2 regions of the Collinsella sp. An271 genome follow, and region 2 is predicted to be linked to the other one. Evidence: riboswitches for the same ligand, from Rfam matches in the RefSeq annotation. Region 2 holds a riboswitch; the other holds the start of a gene.
What was found. Region 2 has a riboswitch for thiamine pyrophosphate ahead of thiC (phosphomethylpyrimidine synthase ThiC). Riboswitches for the same ligand answer to the same signal wherever they lie in the genome.
Positions count from the first base shown of each region.

Region 1: another riboswitch for thiamine pyrophosphate. It lies ahead of B5F74_RS06680 (thiamine-binding protein); the one in region 2 lies ahead of thiC (phosphomethylpyrimidine synthase ThiC).

Region 1 is NZ_NFJE01000006.1:36,722-44,542, reverse strand. It holds gene feoB (ferrous iron transport protein B) at 1-443, opposite strand, end outside; gene B5F74_RS06705 (FeoA family protein) at 583-804, opposite strand; gene B5F74_RS06700 (FeoA family protein) at 863-1,102, opposite strand; gene B5F74_RS06695 (ABC transporter ATP-binding protein) at 1,929-2,681, opposite strand; gene B5F74_RS06690 (ABC transporter substrate-binding protein) at 2,740-3,822, opposite strand; gene B5F74_RS06685 (ABC transporter permease) at 3,875-4,684, opposite strand; gene B5F74_RS06680 (thiamine-binding protein) at 4,668-4,976, opposite strand; TPP riboswitch at 5,028-5,153, opposite strand; gene B5F74_RS06675 (heavy metal translocating P-type ATPase) at 5,222-7,357, opposite strand; gene B5F74_RS06670 (DUF6110 family protein) at 7,445-7,756, opposite strand.
Region 2 is NZ_NFJE01000010.1:24,897-32,717, forward strand. It holds gene B5F74_RS09220 (aminopeptidase) at 1-388, shown strand, start outside; gene B5F74_RS09225 (YaaA family protein) at 885-1,691, shown strand; gene B5F74_RS09230 (DUF6054 family protein) at 1,734-2,054, opposite strand; gene B5F74_RS09235 (hypothetical protein) at 2,653-2,886, opposite strand; TPP riboswitch at 2,982-3,098, shown strand; gene thiC (phosphomethylpyrimidine synthase ThiC) at 3,090-4,433, shown strand; gene thiM (hydroxyethylthiazole kinase) at 4,590-5,423, shown strand; gene thiE (thiamine phosphate synthase) at 5,423-6,097, shown strand; gene thiD (bifunctional hydroxymethylpyrimidine kinase/phosphomethylpyrimidine kinase) at 6,154-6,969, shown strand; gene B5F74_RS09260 (pentapeptide repeat-containing protein) at 7,049-7,714, opposite strand; gene B5F74_RS09265 (TIGR02452 family protein) at 7,714-7,821, opposite strand, start outside.

The sequences.
Region 1 (7,821 bases), on a different contig from region 2:
AGCGCGGAGATCATCACGACCGGGCACCCGAGGCTCTTTGAGAGGGCGCGGGTGTCGATCTTGTCGCCGTTCTTCTCGACGAGGTCGGCCATGTTGAGCGCCGCCACGACCGGCAGTCCGGTCTCGACGACCTGGAGCGCCAGGTACAGGTTGCGCTCGAGGTTCGTGGCGTCGATGACCTGGATCACGACGTCGGGCTCGCCGCTCATGAGGTAGTCGCGCGAGACCTTCTCCTCCGGGCTGTAGGGGGAAAGGGAGTAGATTCCGGGGAGGTCGGTGATCGTGACGCTCTTGTCACTGGTCAGCTTGGCCTCCTTCTTCTCAACCGTGACGCCGGGCCAGTTGCCCACATAGCCGTTCTGGCCGGTGATCAGGTTGAAAAGCGTGGTCTTGCCGCAGTTGGGGTTACCCGCCAACGCGACATGAAGCTGTGAAGCCGCCATGCGTTTCCTTCTTCCAAAATAGGCTTTGAAACTTCTTCAAGTTACCGAGCTAGCCGTGCGAGATCCCTGGCGGGCGCCTCGGATCCCTTATAGTTAGAAATAGCTAACTCTACCTGCGCAAACGCCCTCGCGGGTGCCGTTACTGCACCTCGACGATGGCCGCCTCCTCCTTGCGGATGGAGAGCTCGTAGCCGCGAACGGTGATCTGGATCGGGTCGCCCAGCGGCGCGACCTTCACGACCTTGAACTGCGTGCCCTTGATGAGGCCCAGATCCATCAGATGACGGCGGAGCGCGCCCTCACCGTGCAGCTTGATGATGGTGGAGCTATCGCCCACCGCAACATCTCCCAGTGTCTTCATGTCCTTCCCCCTTCCTGTTCGCCACGTCCACGGTCGGCGCGCCGTCGCGCGCCCCGTGTCAGACCGTCATGACGCGCTGAGCGACCTTGGTGTCCAAGCCAAAGCGAGCGCCTTTGACCGTCACGATGATGTTGGAGGGACTGGAAGACACCACGTGCACCTCGGAGCCCTCGACAAACCCGATGTTCGCGAGATGGTGCTTGAGGTCCTCATCGCCGCGCACGCGCGTCACCATGATGGTCTCCCCCGCCTTTCGGAAGGAAAGCGGCATCGCGGGAACCTGCGGCCCTTGAGTCATACGGCATGTCTCCTCATCATCGTCCGATCGAATGGAACGGCATAGGCGAGGCAACGCTTCAAGTTAGCCCCGTCTATGTTTCCTACGGTAAACTAACACAAGGCTAACTTGTTGTGAAGGGGTTATGGCCAAGTTGAGCAAAAAAGTTACCTAAGGCATACATATGCTATAAGCTGGGTGACATTTGCGCGTGGCGACGATTCCCCGCCTTGCTGTCACGCCTGCTGGGAAACGCCGAGTAATTTGCCGACACACCCCGGTCATCGGTAAAACCACAGGACTGCCCGCTAACAGGGCCCAGCAACCGTACCCAGAACTGCGAGAGAGGGCCGTTCAAGGGGCCCTCTCTCGCAGTTCTGGGTACGGTTGCTGGGCCCTGTTAGCGGGTGACCTGGTAGAGGCGGTGGTGCATATCGGGGACGTACCTGCTCCATGCAAACATGCACGCGGAAGGTACGTCCCCGATATGCAGTCCGGGCCCCGTATGCACGCGATGGGCAAACCGCACCGCGAAACCCCAGGAAAGAGGGGATTAATATTTCTGCAAAATGAATTTGGTATCAAATCGGGAAGTATAAGTGGAAAACGGCCATATCTAACAAGCCTGTGACCTGCGGTTTCTTTGTTCGTCCGATCCCGAAAATCCCGGAAGGGACCCTCGATCCGCCCCTATGCGGCCCTTATTGCCCAAGACTTGATACCAAATTCAAAACGAAGGGCCAGCGCACCTTGATAAAAGGTTTTACCAAGGTGCGGTTTCGCACGCGGGCGGATACAACACCCACCGCGGACCCGACCGCCGCAAAGACCATCAACCAGTGTCTCCCTAGCCGAGGAGGGCCAGCACCTGGCGCTTGTGCTCCAGGAACTCCTCGGTCAGGGCGAAAGAGGCGCGCTCTGCGCGCGGGCACGGTATGCGCTCGGTGCCCACGATGCGCGTCGGGCGCCCCGCCTGGGGAGCGCCGCGCATGACGAAGATCTCGTCGGCGAGCTCGAGCGCCTCGTCGACGTCATGGGTCACGACGAGCGCCGTCGTGCCGAAGCGCTCGGCGACGTCAAGAAACCATGCGTGCATGTCGGCCTTGGTGAACGCGTCGAGCGCGGAGAAGGGCTCATCGAGCAGCATGAAATCCTGACTGAACAGATAGCTGCGAAGCAGGGCGGCGCGCTGCCGCATGCCGCCAGAAAGCTCCGAGGGCCAGCGGTCGGCCGTGCCCGCGAGCCCGAACGTGTCGAACAGCGCGAGCGCCTGTTCCCGCGCCTGGGCACGGGGCACCCCGCGCAACACGAGCGGCAGGGACACGTTGTCGACGATCGTCTTCTCGGGCAGCAGCAAGTCCTTCTGCAGCATGTACGCCAGCTGCCCCGGCGCGCCCGTGATGTCGCGCCCGTCGAGCTCGACGCTGCCGGAATCGGGCAGCGAGAGCCCGGCGACCACATGGAACAGGGTCGTCTTGCCGCAGCCCGAGGGGCCGAGCAGGCAGGCGATATGCCCTGCAGGTACCGTCAGGCTGATGTCGTCGAGTACCTGCACCCCGTCGAACGCCACGCTCACGTGCCCGACTTCAAGCTGTGCCACGTTTGCCTCCCCCTGGGGGCAGCGAGCCGTCGCCGCCGCCTCGTGCCCTAAGCTTCTGTTAGATAAACTGCAGGTCAAGACCGGCACCGGGTTCGATCTCAGGCGCAAAGCCCTGATCGCCGACCCAGCCGAAGAACGCGTCCCAGCGGCCCTGGTCGATCACGCCCCACGCGTCGGCGTCGGCCTGGTACTGGTCGGCCAGGTACTCCTGGCTCGCGCGCACGAGCTCCTCATCGAGCTCCGGCGACGCCTCGAGCAGCACGTCGGCGGCAGCGTCCGGGTCCGCGATGCAGTCCTCGTAGCCGCGGCGCGTCGCATCCAGAAACGCCTGCACGGTATCGGGGTCGTCGGCGATCAGGTCGTCGTTGGCGATGATCACCGGCGTGTAGAAGTCGAAGACCGAGTCGATGTCGGCGAACGCGAAGTAATTCGTGTCGAGGCCCGCAAGCTGGCACTTCACGCCGGCCCACGCCCAGTAGATCCAGATGGTGTCCACCTGGTCGGTCTGCAGCGCGGTCACCTCGTCGGTCACCGTGGAGGGGATCATCTGCACGCGGCTGAAGTCTCCCCCGTCGGCCTCGACGCAATGCTTGATCACGCCCTGCTCGATGGGGCCCTCCCAGGTGGCGTACGTGTGGTCCATCATGGCCGCGGGATGCGTGATGCCCTTCTCGGCGCGGCTGATGATGCCCGAGGTGTTGTGCTGGATGATGGCGGCGATGGCGCTCACGGGAAGACGGCTGTCCTCGCTCGAGACGTAGCTCGCCATGGTGTCCTGGAAGCTCACGCCGAACTGGGCCTCGCCGGTGGCGACCAGGGCGTCGGCGCCGTTTTCGGGCGCCTGCACGATCTCGACCTCGAGACCTGCCTCCTCGTAGTACCCGCGGGCCGCGGCGACGTACACGCCCGTGTGGTTGGTGTTGGGCGTCCAGTCGAGCGCGAACGTGATCTTTTTGAGCTCAGAGGCGCCTGTTGCCGCGGAGCCGCCGGAAGATGCGGTGCTCGATGAGGTGCCGTCGGAGCATCCGGCGAGCGCAGAGGCACCGAGGACGCCGGCGCCCGCAAGGCCGCACCGCACAAGCCCGCGGCGGGAAACCGGACGGTGGGCAAAAAGCTGATCGATGGTTGAGATGCGAGACATATGACTCTCCAATATGCGAAATCTGATCGATGCGCCTTGTCGGCACCTTTTCCTACCCCTCGGAGCGCTCCCAGGGCATGAGCTTGCGGCGCAGCGCGCCGACCGCCCACATGAGCACCAGCGACAGGGCGGAGATGAGGATGATCACGGCGAACATCTTGTCGAACGCGTAGGCGCTGCGCACGCGGGTCATGTAGACGCCCAGGCCCGAGAAGCCGCCGAGCCACTCGGCGATGACCGCGCCCACGATGGCGTAGGTCGCCGAGATCTTCAGGCCCGAGAACAGGTGCCCAAGCGACGCGGGCAGCTTCGCGTGGCGCATGATCTGCGCGCGGTTCGCGCCCATGGATCGCATGAGGTCGATGACGTCGGGGTCGACGGAGCGGAACCCGTCGAGCAGCCCCACCGTGATCGGGAAAAAGGTCGTGATGACGATGAGCACGACCTTGGGCAGCATGCCGTAGCCGAACCACAGCACAAGCAGCGGCGCGATGGCGACCGTCGGGATGGTCTGCGTGAGCACGACGAGCGGGTAGAACGCACGGTAGACGAGCTCGAAGCGGTCCATGAGGACCGCCGCGGCGAAACCGAGCGCGATGCCGCAGGCGAGCCCCGCCGCCGCCTCGGCGAGCGACGTCACGGCATGGCCGGCCAACAGCTGCCAGTCGCCGACGAGCGCCTGGATGACCGCCACCGGGCTCGGCAGCAGAAACGACGGGACGAGCCCCACCGAGCACACGAGCTGCCAGATGGCGACCAGGGCCAGCACGGTCACCGGGGCGGCCAGCTTGCCGACAAGCGGGCTCACCCCTGCCGTGCGCGCAAGCGCCGGCGCGCCCGAGCCCTTACGCTTCGGACTCATGGTACTTTCCGACCTTCTGCTCCGTCGTCAGCAGGCCGCGCTCGGGCGCATAGAAGATCTTGGCATAGGTGGCCACCTTGTCGGCGCCAGCCTTGATGACGATACGGTTCACCTCGGCGAGCACCTCCATGCACAGGTCGTAGTCGCCCTCGATCGCGGTCTCGAACGGACCGACGTACGCATCGGGAAACTTGGACATGATGTAGGCGATGGCCTCGTCGACGATGCGGCAGGTCTCCTCGTCGCTCTCCGTGTTCTGCGGCAGCACCTGAATCGCTACGCTTGCCTCCATGGTCTTCCCTTCCGAGGCATGAAAAAAGCCCCTCGAACATCGTAGGGGCTTTTGTATCAAAGCGTTGGTCCCTACGCCGGCATTACCCGGATCAGGTTCAGGGTCGAAGCGGTGCGGGCGATGCCGCCCGTCGAGCTTCCTCTCAGCCGGCATCCGCCAGCTCCCCTCTTGCGTGTCCAGTATATCCCAACTCGCGCAACCGCTCGCGCGTTCTTGCGACATCGGACGGCGCGGGACTCCATGTGCTATCGAGGTGCGGCCGACGGCAGCGCGCGACGGCCGGGCTCCGCGCCGTACGCGCGCGCATTGCGCGCCGCGAGCAGCACCGTGCTGCCGTTGTGCACCAGCGAGCTCGCCTGCGGGGTGACGATCCCCGTGACGCCGCCCGCCAAAAGCAGCGAATTCAAACCGATGACCTCGGCGAACGACGCGTCCATGCGAGCCGCGAGGCCCATGGAGAGCCTGCGCAGGCGCACGAGCGCATCCAGGTCGCCATCGGTGAGCGTGATATCGGCGACCTCTTTGGCGATCGCGGTCCCCGACCCCATGGCGACGCCGACATGGGCAGCGGAGAGCGCCGGCGAGTCGTTCACGCCGTCGCCCACCATCACCACGCGGCGACCCTCCAGGCGCAGCTGCTCGACGATGCCGTGCTTGTCTTCCGGCAGCAGGTCGCTTCGCCACTCGTCGATACCCGCCTCCGCGGCGATGCGCGACGCGGCGCGGGCGTTGTCGCCGGTGAGCATCACGATGCGCGTGAAGCCGAGCTCGCGCAGCTCGCGTATCGCGCGCGCCGTGCCGGGCTTGCACGGATCCTGGATGCCCACGACGCCCTTGAGCTCGCCGTCGACCGCGAGATAGAGCACGGACAGGCCGCCGAGCTCGGCGGCGATCTTCCCGCGCGCCTCGTCGGGGATGCGGACGCCCTCGTCCTCCACCACGAAATGCTCCGAGCCGATCACCGCGCGCTTGCCGTCGAGCGAGCTCGCGATGCCGTGCGCGACCAGGTACTCGACCGCCGCATGGCGCTCGCGATGCTCAAGCCCCTCCGCCGCCGCGGCGCGTACCACGGCGCGCGCCACCGGATGCGGAAAGTGCTCCTCCAAGCACGCCGCGAAGCGAAGCACCTGCGTCCTCGTCCATCCGTCAAGCGGAATGACGGCGCACACCCGGGGCGCCGCCTCGGTCAGCGTGCCGGTCTTGTCGAACACGATGGTGTCCGCCTCCGCCATGGCCTCGAAGTGCCTGGAGCCCTTAACCGTGAAGCCCTCGCGCGCCGCCTGGCTCATGGCCGAAAGGACCGCGATGGCGCCGGTGAGCTTCAAGGCGCACGAGTAGTCGACCATGAGCGCCGCGCTCGTGCGGGTGAGGTTGCGCGTCGTCAGGGCGACGATGCCCGCAAGCAGGAAGTTCCACGGCACGATTCGATCGGCGAGCCGCTCGCGGCGCGCCAGGCCCTCCGCCTTGTAGGCCTCCGCCTGCTCGACCAGGTTCACGATCGAGCGCAGCTTGGTGTCGCTCGCGCCGGCCTTGACGCGCACGTACGCCTCGCCGTCCTCCACGGCGGTGCCGGCGAACACGTCGTCGCCCACGGTGCGCTCCACCGCGAGCGGCTCGCCGGTCAGCGACGACTGGTTCACCATGGCGGTCCCCTGCTCGACCGTGCCGTCGACCGGAACGGGCATGCCGGTACGCACGACGATGAGATCGCCGGCGACAAGCGAGTCCGCAGGGACGCGGCGCTCCTCCGCTCCGCGCAGGGCCGGATCTCCGCAGGGCACGAGCTGTGCGTAATCGGGCACGTCGAGCAACGTGTAGATCAGCTGGTTTTGCGACGTGGCGCGCGTGTAGTCCTCGAGCAGCTCGCCCAAGTTGAGTAGCAGCATGGTGCTGGCGGCCGTCTTGAAATCGCGTTGCAGAAGCGAGATGCCGATGGCGGCTGCGTCGAGCACCGGCACGTCCAGGCGCGCACGGGCCAGCGAGCGCGCCGCGGCGCGGGCAAACCCCCGAAAGCCCCACAGGGTGCACAGGGCGCGCACCGGCGCGGGGAGGAACCAGCGTCGGGCGACATGGCCGCCCACGAGCGTCGCCACGTCCATCAGCAGGCCATGGGTTTTCGGTGCCAGCGCGATCTCGCACGACCCCCGCGCCACATCGATCGCCTCGGCATCGACCGCGCGCAGCACCGCCAGGGCTCCCTCGCGCTCGCCGGAGGCATAGCGCACGGCCACCGACCCGATGCGCGGGTAGACCGACACCGCGACGATGGCGGGAGCGGAGAGCAGCACGCGCCTCAGCGCGTCCAGATCCGCGTCTGGCACCCTTCCGGCAAGCTTCACGCGCATACGCCCGGGAACTTCATGCTCGATCGTTATCTGCATGATCGCACGTCTCCCCTTCATGAACGGCGGCTGCGGTGGGGACGGATCCCTCCGCAGCCACCTTTCCAGCTGTCCGGATTCGAGGCGCTACTCGGCCTTCTGCTCGACGGGCTTATCCGCCACGGCCTGCTCGTCGGCGTAGCACCCGCAGCAGCAGGCATCGTCCGCAGCCATCTCGGAGTTGAGGTACTCGGCCTCCGCCACGATGTCGTCGACCTCGGCCTTGGCCTGCTCGACGATGTCCTCGTAGCCCGCCTTGACGCGCATGCCCGCGGCGACGCCCTGAACGGCGAGGCGCTTGGCGGCGTCACTCGTGACGGCCTTGATGCCCACGGCGCCCAGCAGAGCGCCGATGCCGACGAGTGCCGCATGCGTTTTGGAAATGCTGAAGATAGACATGAGATGACCCTTCCGTGTCGCGAATGATGCCGATAGTCGTTTTTTCAACATAGTTCGCGTGCACG
Region 2 (7,821 bases):
GCTGTCCTCCGACGTGTCCGCCGGCTTCGATCAGCTCTACGCCGACCGCTTCGAGAAGAAGAACGCGGCCATCATGGGTCACGGCCTGTGCTTCAACAAGTACACCGGCAGCCGCGGAAAATCCGGCTCCAACGACGCCGACGCCGAGTACATGGCGCTCGTCCGCACCATCATGGACGAGGCCGGCGTCGACTTCCAGACCTGCGAGCTCGGCCGCATCGGCGCGGGCGGCGGCGGCACGATCGCTTTCATCCTCGCCGAGTACGGCATGGACGTCATCGACTCCGGCGTGGCGGTCCTGTCCATGCACTCCCTGTGGGAGGTCACGAACAAGGCCGACGTCTACGAAGCCTACAAGGGCTACAAGGCGTTCATCGAGCGCGCGTAACGCACCCCGCTCAACAGCACGAGGCGCGCGGTCTTGCCATCCGGCAGGCCCGCGCGCCTTTTCGTGCATTTCAATCCGCATGTCTGCGAGGGGCGCGCCGCGCTTATTCGGTATAGATTCCCGATCGTGGTCAATTTACCCATCGAACCGGGAAATGAATGCTGGATTGCGGGAGCCGGCTCGGCAGAAACGATCCGCGACACAAAAGAGACAATATAATACGTGTTTTCCTCGCGCGCTTAGGGTGCCTTTTCCCAAAGAGCGGGAAAGGGGCCTTGGCCGTTCTTCAATAGGCTTGTAGTAATTAATATTGTATATATACGCACAGATGGTGCAGTCCCGGTTCGATGGGTAAATTGACCATGATTCCGAAAAGATAAAACAGGGACGCTCGCTCAAAGGAGGCCCGCCCGATCCATTCCATCGGATATCATCGGGATGCGCGGGAATCGCATCCCCACCGTCCCCCATGTTGTTCGCTACCCCAGGAGAGCCCATGCTGCAGGTCATCATCTCCCCCGCCAAGCAGATGCGCGTCGCCGCCGACACGTTTACGCCGCGCGGCATCCCGCCGTTTCCCGAACGCACGGAACGGCTCGTGCGCGAGCTGCGCGACATCGAGCGCACGCAGGGCGCCGAGGGGCTCAAGCGCCTTTGGCGCGTGAACGACAAGCTCCTCGCCGAGAACATCGAGCGCCTGCACGAATTCGAGCCCGTATCCCACGAGGAGGCGCTTGATGATCCTGCCGTCGCCCGGACCATATCCCCTGCCATCTTTTCATATATAGGCATCCAGTACCGCAGCATGGCGCCGGAGGTCATGGGCTTTCCCGAGCTCGAATGGCTGCAGGCTCATCTCTGGGTTCTTTCGGGCCTATACGGCTGCGTTCGTCCATTCGACGCCGTGCAGCCCTACCGCCTGGAGATGGGTGCGAAACTCTCCGTCGACGATACGCGCGACCTTTATGCCTTCTGGGGCGACCGGCTGGCGCAGGTGATTTGCGCTGATGGCCCCACATGCGTGGTGAACCTGGCGAGCGTCGAGTACGCCAAGGCGGCACTGCCCCATCTTCCGGCAGGTTCACAAGCTGTGACCTGCATCTTCGGCGAGGACCTACGCGCCGGCAAGCCCGTGCAGCGCGCAACGGCGAGCAAGATTGCACGTGGCTCGATGGTCCGTTGGATGGCCGAACACGGCATAGAGCGAGCAGAGGACCTGGTCCGCTTCGACATAGGCTATGCCTACGCACCGGAGCTCTCATCCGAAGACGGCAGCACGCTGGTATTCATGAAACGCGCTTGATGCGACATCAAGAAAAGGTGGAATGTGCCCTCGAACTACGAGCTACCGGCTGCATGACTCCATCTCTTCCAGGAAATCCTGCTCCAGGTGCTTCTTGACGCCGTAGCTCAAGTTGAGAAGCCCATCACCGGAACCCGACGCGATCGCCGTGACACGCGAGGCCGCATCATCGCCCGTGGCCACGATCGTCAGGCTGGCGTAACTCGACGTCCGCAGGTAGAACTTCTCGATAACGAGCACGTAAAGCCCTTCATCGCGCTCCACCTTCCCCGCGATCTCGACCGAAGAGCCCAGACGGAAAACCGCAGCGCGAATGCACTCTTTGACCTCATCCAGCCCCAGAGCCATCTGAATGTCTACCATGCCCCCACCATCCCTCGGAGCGAAACCCGACCGATCCGTCATCTGGCTTGAGTATAGATTCCTGCCTGTCCCTGTGAAATGCGGCGATGGTGAACACGAGAGCCCTTGCGCCGAACGGCCCTGAAGGAGGTCGCGGCGGCCGCAGACATGGAGCTTCGACCAACAAACCCCCTTATCGGCCGCCCAAAACAATAACCTCTGCTAGACCATCGTGGATACTGGGGGCTCGTGCAAGCATGCGCGCCGAAGGGGTGTCCCCAGCGTCCAAGAGCGCATGCGGAGGGCACGTCCCCGGTGCACGCCCAGCCGGGGCCCCGCAGACGGTGCGACGCCTTCCCGCAGAAAGCGTCGCGACGGATTCTGCGGGAACGGCGGGGATGATTTACATAACGGCCAAAACGATATAGGCGTTCACCTCGGTGTTCTACGTTTCGTCTGAATCGGTATGCATTTTTCGCCCGAGCTTCCCGCAGAAACCGTCGCGACGTCAGGCACGGGTTGGAACGAACCCGTCCCCAACCAACCCAGTCCGTTTGATGTGACTGTATCTTTCTGCCACAGCGACTGCCCGCGTCGGCGCTTCGACCGGCAACAGACCTTACCTGCTGCCCAGGAGCACAAAGAGCACGAGCACAAGACAAACCACGAGAAACACCAGCAGGCAGCCGCATCCGCAACCTCCGGAATCGCGCGGCGCGCCGCCGTCGGATCCCGACAGCTCGTTGATGAGCATCTCGCTCACGGCACCCTCGCCTATGCTCACGTGCCCGTCTCGGTTCCAATCCATCGGCGTCTCGCCTCCCCCGCGCCCCTCGCGCCATCGAAGTCGCATGTCCATTATCGCCTACATTCCCGACACCCACCACCGCGCTCCGCACTATACTGGAATGCAGCAGAGCGCCGACCCGTGCGGAAGGCGCCGCACAATCGCATATCACGGGGAGCTTGCAGGACACCACGGCAGGCTGAGAGGGGACGTGCCCGTCCCGACCCGAGGAACCTGATATGGGTAATGCCAACGAAGGGAGCATGCGTATGAACGCACCCAACACTGCCAATCTTGTCACGCAGCTCGACTACGCGCGGGCGGGCATCATCACCGACGCCATGCGCGCCGTCGCCGAGCGGGAACACCGCGATCCGGAGTTCATCCGCGCGGGCGTGGCGGCGGGCCGCATCGCCATTCCGGCGAACATCCGCCACCTCGACATGGGCCTCGAGCCCCGCGGCGTCGGAGCCGGCCTCTCCACCAAGGTGAACGTCAACCTCGGTATCTCCGGCGATGTCGCCGACGCCGATGTCGAGTGGGAGAAGGTGCGCACCGCCGAGAAGTTCGGCGCCGACGCCATCATGGACCTCTCCAACTCCGGCAAGACGCGCTTTTTCCGCCAGCAGCTCGTGCGCGAGACGCCGCTCATGGTGGGCACCGTCCCCATGTACGACGCCATCGGCTACATGGAAAAGCCCTTGGTCGAGCTGACCGTCGACGACCTGCTCGAGGTCACGCGCGCACACGCCGAGGACGGCGTGGACTTCCTCACCATCCACTGCGGCATCAACAAGAGCGTCATCAAGACCTTCAAGGAGACCGGCCGCCTCATGAACATCGTGAGCCGCGGAGGCTCGCTGCTGTTCGGCTGGATGGAGGTCACTGGCAACGAGAACCCCTTCTTCGAGTACTACGATGAGATCCTGAAGATCTGCCATGAGTACGACGTCACCATCTCGCTCGGCGACTCGTGCCGCCCGGGCTGCCTCTACGATGCGAACGACGCCGTGGAGACCGCCGAGATGATCGAGCTGGGCAAGCTCACCAAGCGCGCATGGGACGCCGGCGTCCAGGTCATGATCGAGGGCCCCGGGCACATGCCCATCAACGAGATCGAGGCCAACGTGACGCTCGAGAAGAGCCTGTGCCACAACGCGCCCTACTACGTGCTCGGCCCGCTCGTGACCGACATCGGCGTCGGCTACGACCACATCACCGCCGCGATCGGCGGCGCCATCTCGGCGAGCGCCGGCGCAGACTTCCTGTGCTATGTCACGCCCGCCGAGCACCTGTGCCTGCCGAACGCGCAGGATGTGCTCGACGGCCTCATCGCCACGAAGATCGCCGCGCATGCCGCCGATATCGCCAAGGGCGTGCCCGGCGCGAAGGATGTCGACAACCGCATGGGAGATGCCCGCCGGCGCCTTGCCTGGGACGAGATGTGGACCTATGCGCTCGACCCGGTGACGTCGAAGGCGCGCTACGAGGCCTCCCCCGCCTCCACCGAGGGCACCTGCACCATGTGCGGCAAGATGTGCGCCGTGCGCACGGTCAACAAGGTGTTCGAGGGTACGACGATCGATCTCGACGCCCAGGGGAATACGGATTGATTCATGAATGTACGGGGGCCGAATCAACGTTTGCGCAGGATTAGTTTATTTGACACCCCTGTTCATTCATGAATGAGCTGACCGACGCTCCCGAACGGAAAACTCACATGGAGGACCGGGCAGGGCCCCGTCCTCATCTCAGAAAGGAATAGCACCATGGACATGGCAGAACTCGGCCGTGCACTCGACAACGTTCGCACCACCGTGCCGCTCGTGCACTGCATCACCAACTACGTGACGGTCAACGACTGCGCCAACGCGCTGCTCGCGTGCGGAGGCTCCCCCATCATGAGCGACGAGCCCGATGACGTGGAGGACATCACCTCGATCTGCGGCGGCCTCGTGCTGAACATCGGCACGCTCAATCAGCGCAGCATCGAGGGCATGCGCGTGGCCGGCAAGCGCGCGGGCGAGCTGGGCCACGCGATCGTGCTCGACCCCGTGGGCGCCGGCGCATCCAAGCTGCGCACCGAGACGGCGGCGGAGCTCATCGACACGCTGCCCGTCACGGTCGTGCGCGGCAACATGAGCGAAATCAAGACCATCGCCGGCTCCGCCGCAGCGACCCGCGGCGTGGACGTCAATCCCGATGACGCCGTGACCGAGGACAACCTCGCCGCGAGCGCCGATTTCGCCCGCAGCCTCGCCGCCAAGCTCGGCGCTGTCGTGGCCATCACGGGCGCCATCGACATCGTCGCCTCCGCGGACCGCGCGGTCGCCATCCGCAACGGCGTGGCGACCATGGGCAAGATCACCGGCACCGGCTGCATGCTCACCTGCGTCGCTGCCGCATACGCTGTCGCCAACCCCGACGATGTCTTCGGCGCGACCGTCGCCGCCATCGCGGGCCACGGCCTTGCCGGAGAGGTCGCCGCGGCGCGCATGACACCCGCCGACGGCAACGGCAGCTTCCGCACCTACCTGCTCGACGCCATCTGCAATATGTCCGCCGACCAGCTCATGGCCGGCGCCAAGATCGAGGAGCTGTAATGCCGGCCGCCCAGCGCGGTCCCTGGACGCCGGAAGATATCCGTCGCGGCATGCTGCTGTATGCCGTGACGGACTCCGCCTGGCTGCACGGCCGCACGCTCGCCTCGTGCGTGCGCGAGGCGCTCGCGGGAGGCGCGACCTTCGTCCAGCTGCGCGAGAAGCACATGTCGACCGACGAGCTCGTGGAGGAAGCGAAGACGATCCTCCCCATCTGCCGCGAGGCGCGAGTCCCGTTCTTGATCGACGACGACGTCGAAGCGGCGCGGCTCGTCGGCGCCGACGGCGTGCATGTCGGCCAATCCGACACGGCATGCGCCGAGGCTCGCCGCATCCTCGGCCCCGACGCCATCGTCGGCGTCTCCGCGCAGACCGTGGAGCAGGCGGTCGCCGCCGAGCGAGCGGGCGCCGACTACCTCGGCGTGGGCGCGCTCATCCCCACGCCCACCAAGCCCGACGCCGTCGACGTGACCCGCGAGGAGCTCGCGCGCATCTGCCGCGCCGTAAAGATTCCCGTCGTCGGCATCGGCGGGCTGCACCTGAGCACGATCGACATCCTCGACGGGACCGGCGCCGCCGGCGCCGCCGTGGTTTCTGCGATCTTCGCCGCCGAGGATATCGAGAGGGACACGCGCGAGCTTGCCGACAAGCTCTCCCGCATGGCCCTCGCACGCTAGCGGCAAAGGATCCATCTGCGCCAATCCCAAATGGCGCAACGAGAAGGAGGTTGACGATGGACACGTTCCGCGTTCCCGTCGTGCTGTCTATCGCCGGCTCGGATTCGAGCGGCGGCGCCGGCATCCAGGCGGACATCAAGACGATCGCCGCCCACGGGCTGTTCGCCGAGACCGCCATCACAGCGCTTACCGCGCAGAACACCACGGGCGTCCGCGGCGTGCTCGAGGCGACGCCCGAGTTCGTCGGCGAGCAGATCGACGCGGTGTTCGAGGACATCCCGCCCGCAGCGGTGAAGATCGGCATGGTGTCGTCGGCCGCCATCATCGAGACAATCGCGCAGCGTCTTGAGCGCTGGCGCGCCGAGAATATCGTCGTCGACCCCGTCATGGTCGCCACGTCGGGCGCGCGCCTCATCAACGAAGACGCCTCGACGGCGCTCACGGGCAGGCTGCTGCCGCTCGCGCGCGTGATCACGCCCAACATACCGGAGGCGACCGCCCTCGCCGGCAGGTCGATCTCCGATGCCGACGAGCAGCAGGCGGCGGCATGCGAGCTCGTCGAGCGCTTCGGCTGCGCCGTCCTCGTCAAGGGCGGCCACGGCGTCGCCGACGCCAACGACGTGCTCGCCGAACCCATGGGCACAGTGGAACCGCGTATCACCTGGTTCACGCACGAGCGCATCGAGACCGAGAACACGCACGGCACCGGGTGCACGCTGTCGTCCGCCATCGCCTGCGGGCTGGCGCAGGGCCTTACGCTCTCCGATGCCGTCGAGCAGGCGAAGGCCTATCTGACCGGCGCCCTCGCCGCGGGCCTCGATCTGGGCCGCGGCTCGGGTCCCGTCGACCATATGTGGCGCCATCGCGGCTAACGGCGCGCGAGAAAACGCGAATGTTGGATGGGGACGGGTTCGTTTCAACCCGTCCCCGATGGCACGGCGACAGCTGCCCCTAGTCGTCCGCGACCGTCACGCCCAGCAGGCCGACGAGCGCGAGGGCCTGTTCGACGCTCACCTTCGCGCCGCGCAGCTCGCGAAAGTCGCTCGAGAGCACCGGGGCGGCAAACTCGCAGGTCGAAAGGTCGATGCCCGCAAGCGGCGTGCCGAACACGTCGATTCGCGTCAGATCGCATCCGTCGAACTCCGCGCGCTTCAGGCGCGTCCGCTGCATCGCCGCCTCGATCAGGCGCACCGCGCGCATGCACAGCACATCGACGGTGCATTCGGACAGGTTCGCATAGCTCAGGTCGCTCGAGGAGACGGCGACGCCGGCGAGCCGGGCCTGCAGAAGGCTCAGGCCCGGTGCCGAGCAGTCAACCATATCGCAGCGGTTGAGCCACGCCCGGTCCATGGAGAACCGGATGAACCGGCAGCCCTGGAAGCGCACATCGCGAAACGTGCACCCGCTGAAATCGACGCCGTCGAACGTACAGCCGCGAAACGCCACGGTATCGAACGTCGCCGACCCCGCGTCCTCGTAGGAAAGCTCGAGTCCTACAAACGCCGTGTTGCCCACCTGCGCGTCGCCCTCGGCGAACAGGTCGAGCAGCTCCTCGGCATCGATGTGGGCCCCGAGCGCCTCGGGCACCTTGGCGAACGAGGGGACCCGCCGCGCCATTACAGGTACTTCCTCCAGTCGTCCTCCTCCTCGGCGGCCGCCTCCGCCGCAGCATCCGCCGCGGCCTTGGCGCGGGCGGCCTGCATGTCGGAGTAGGACTCGCCGTT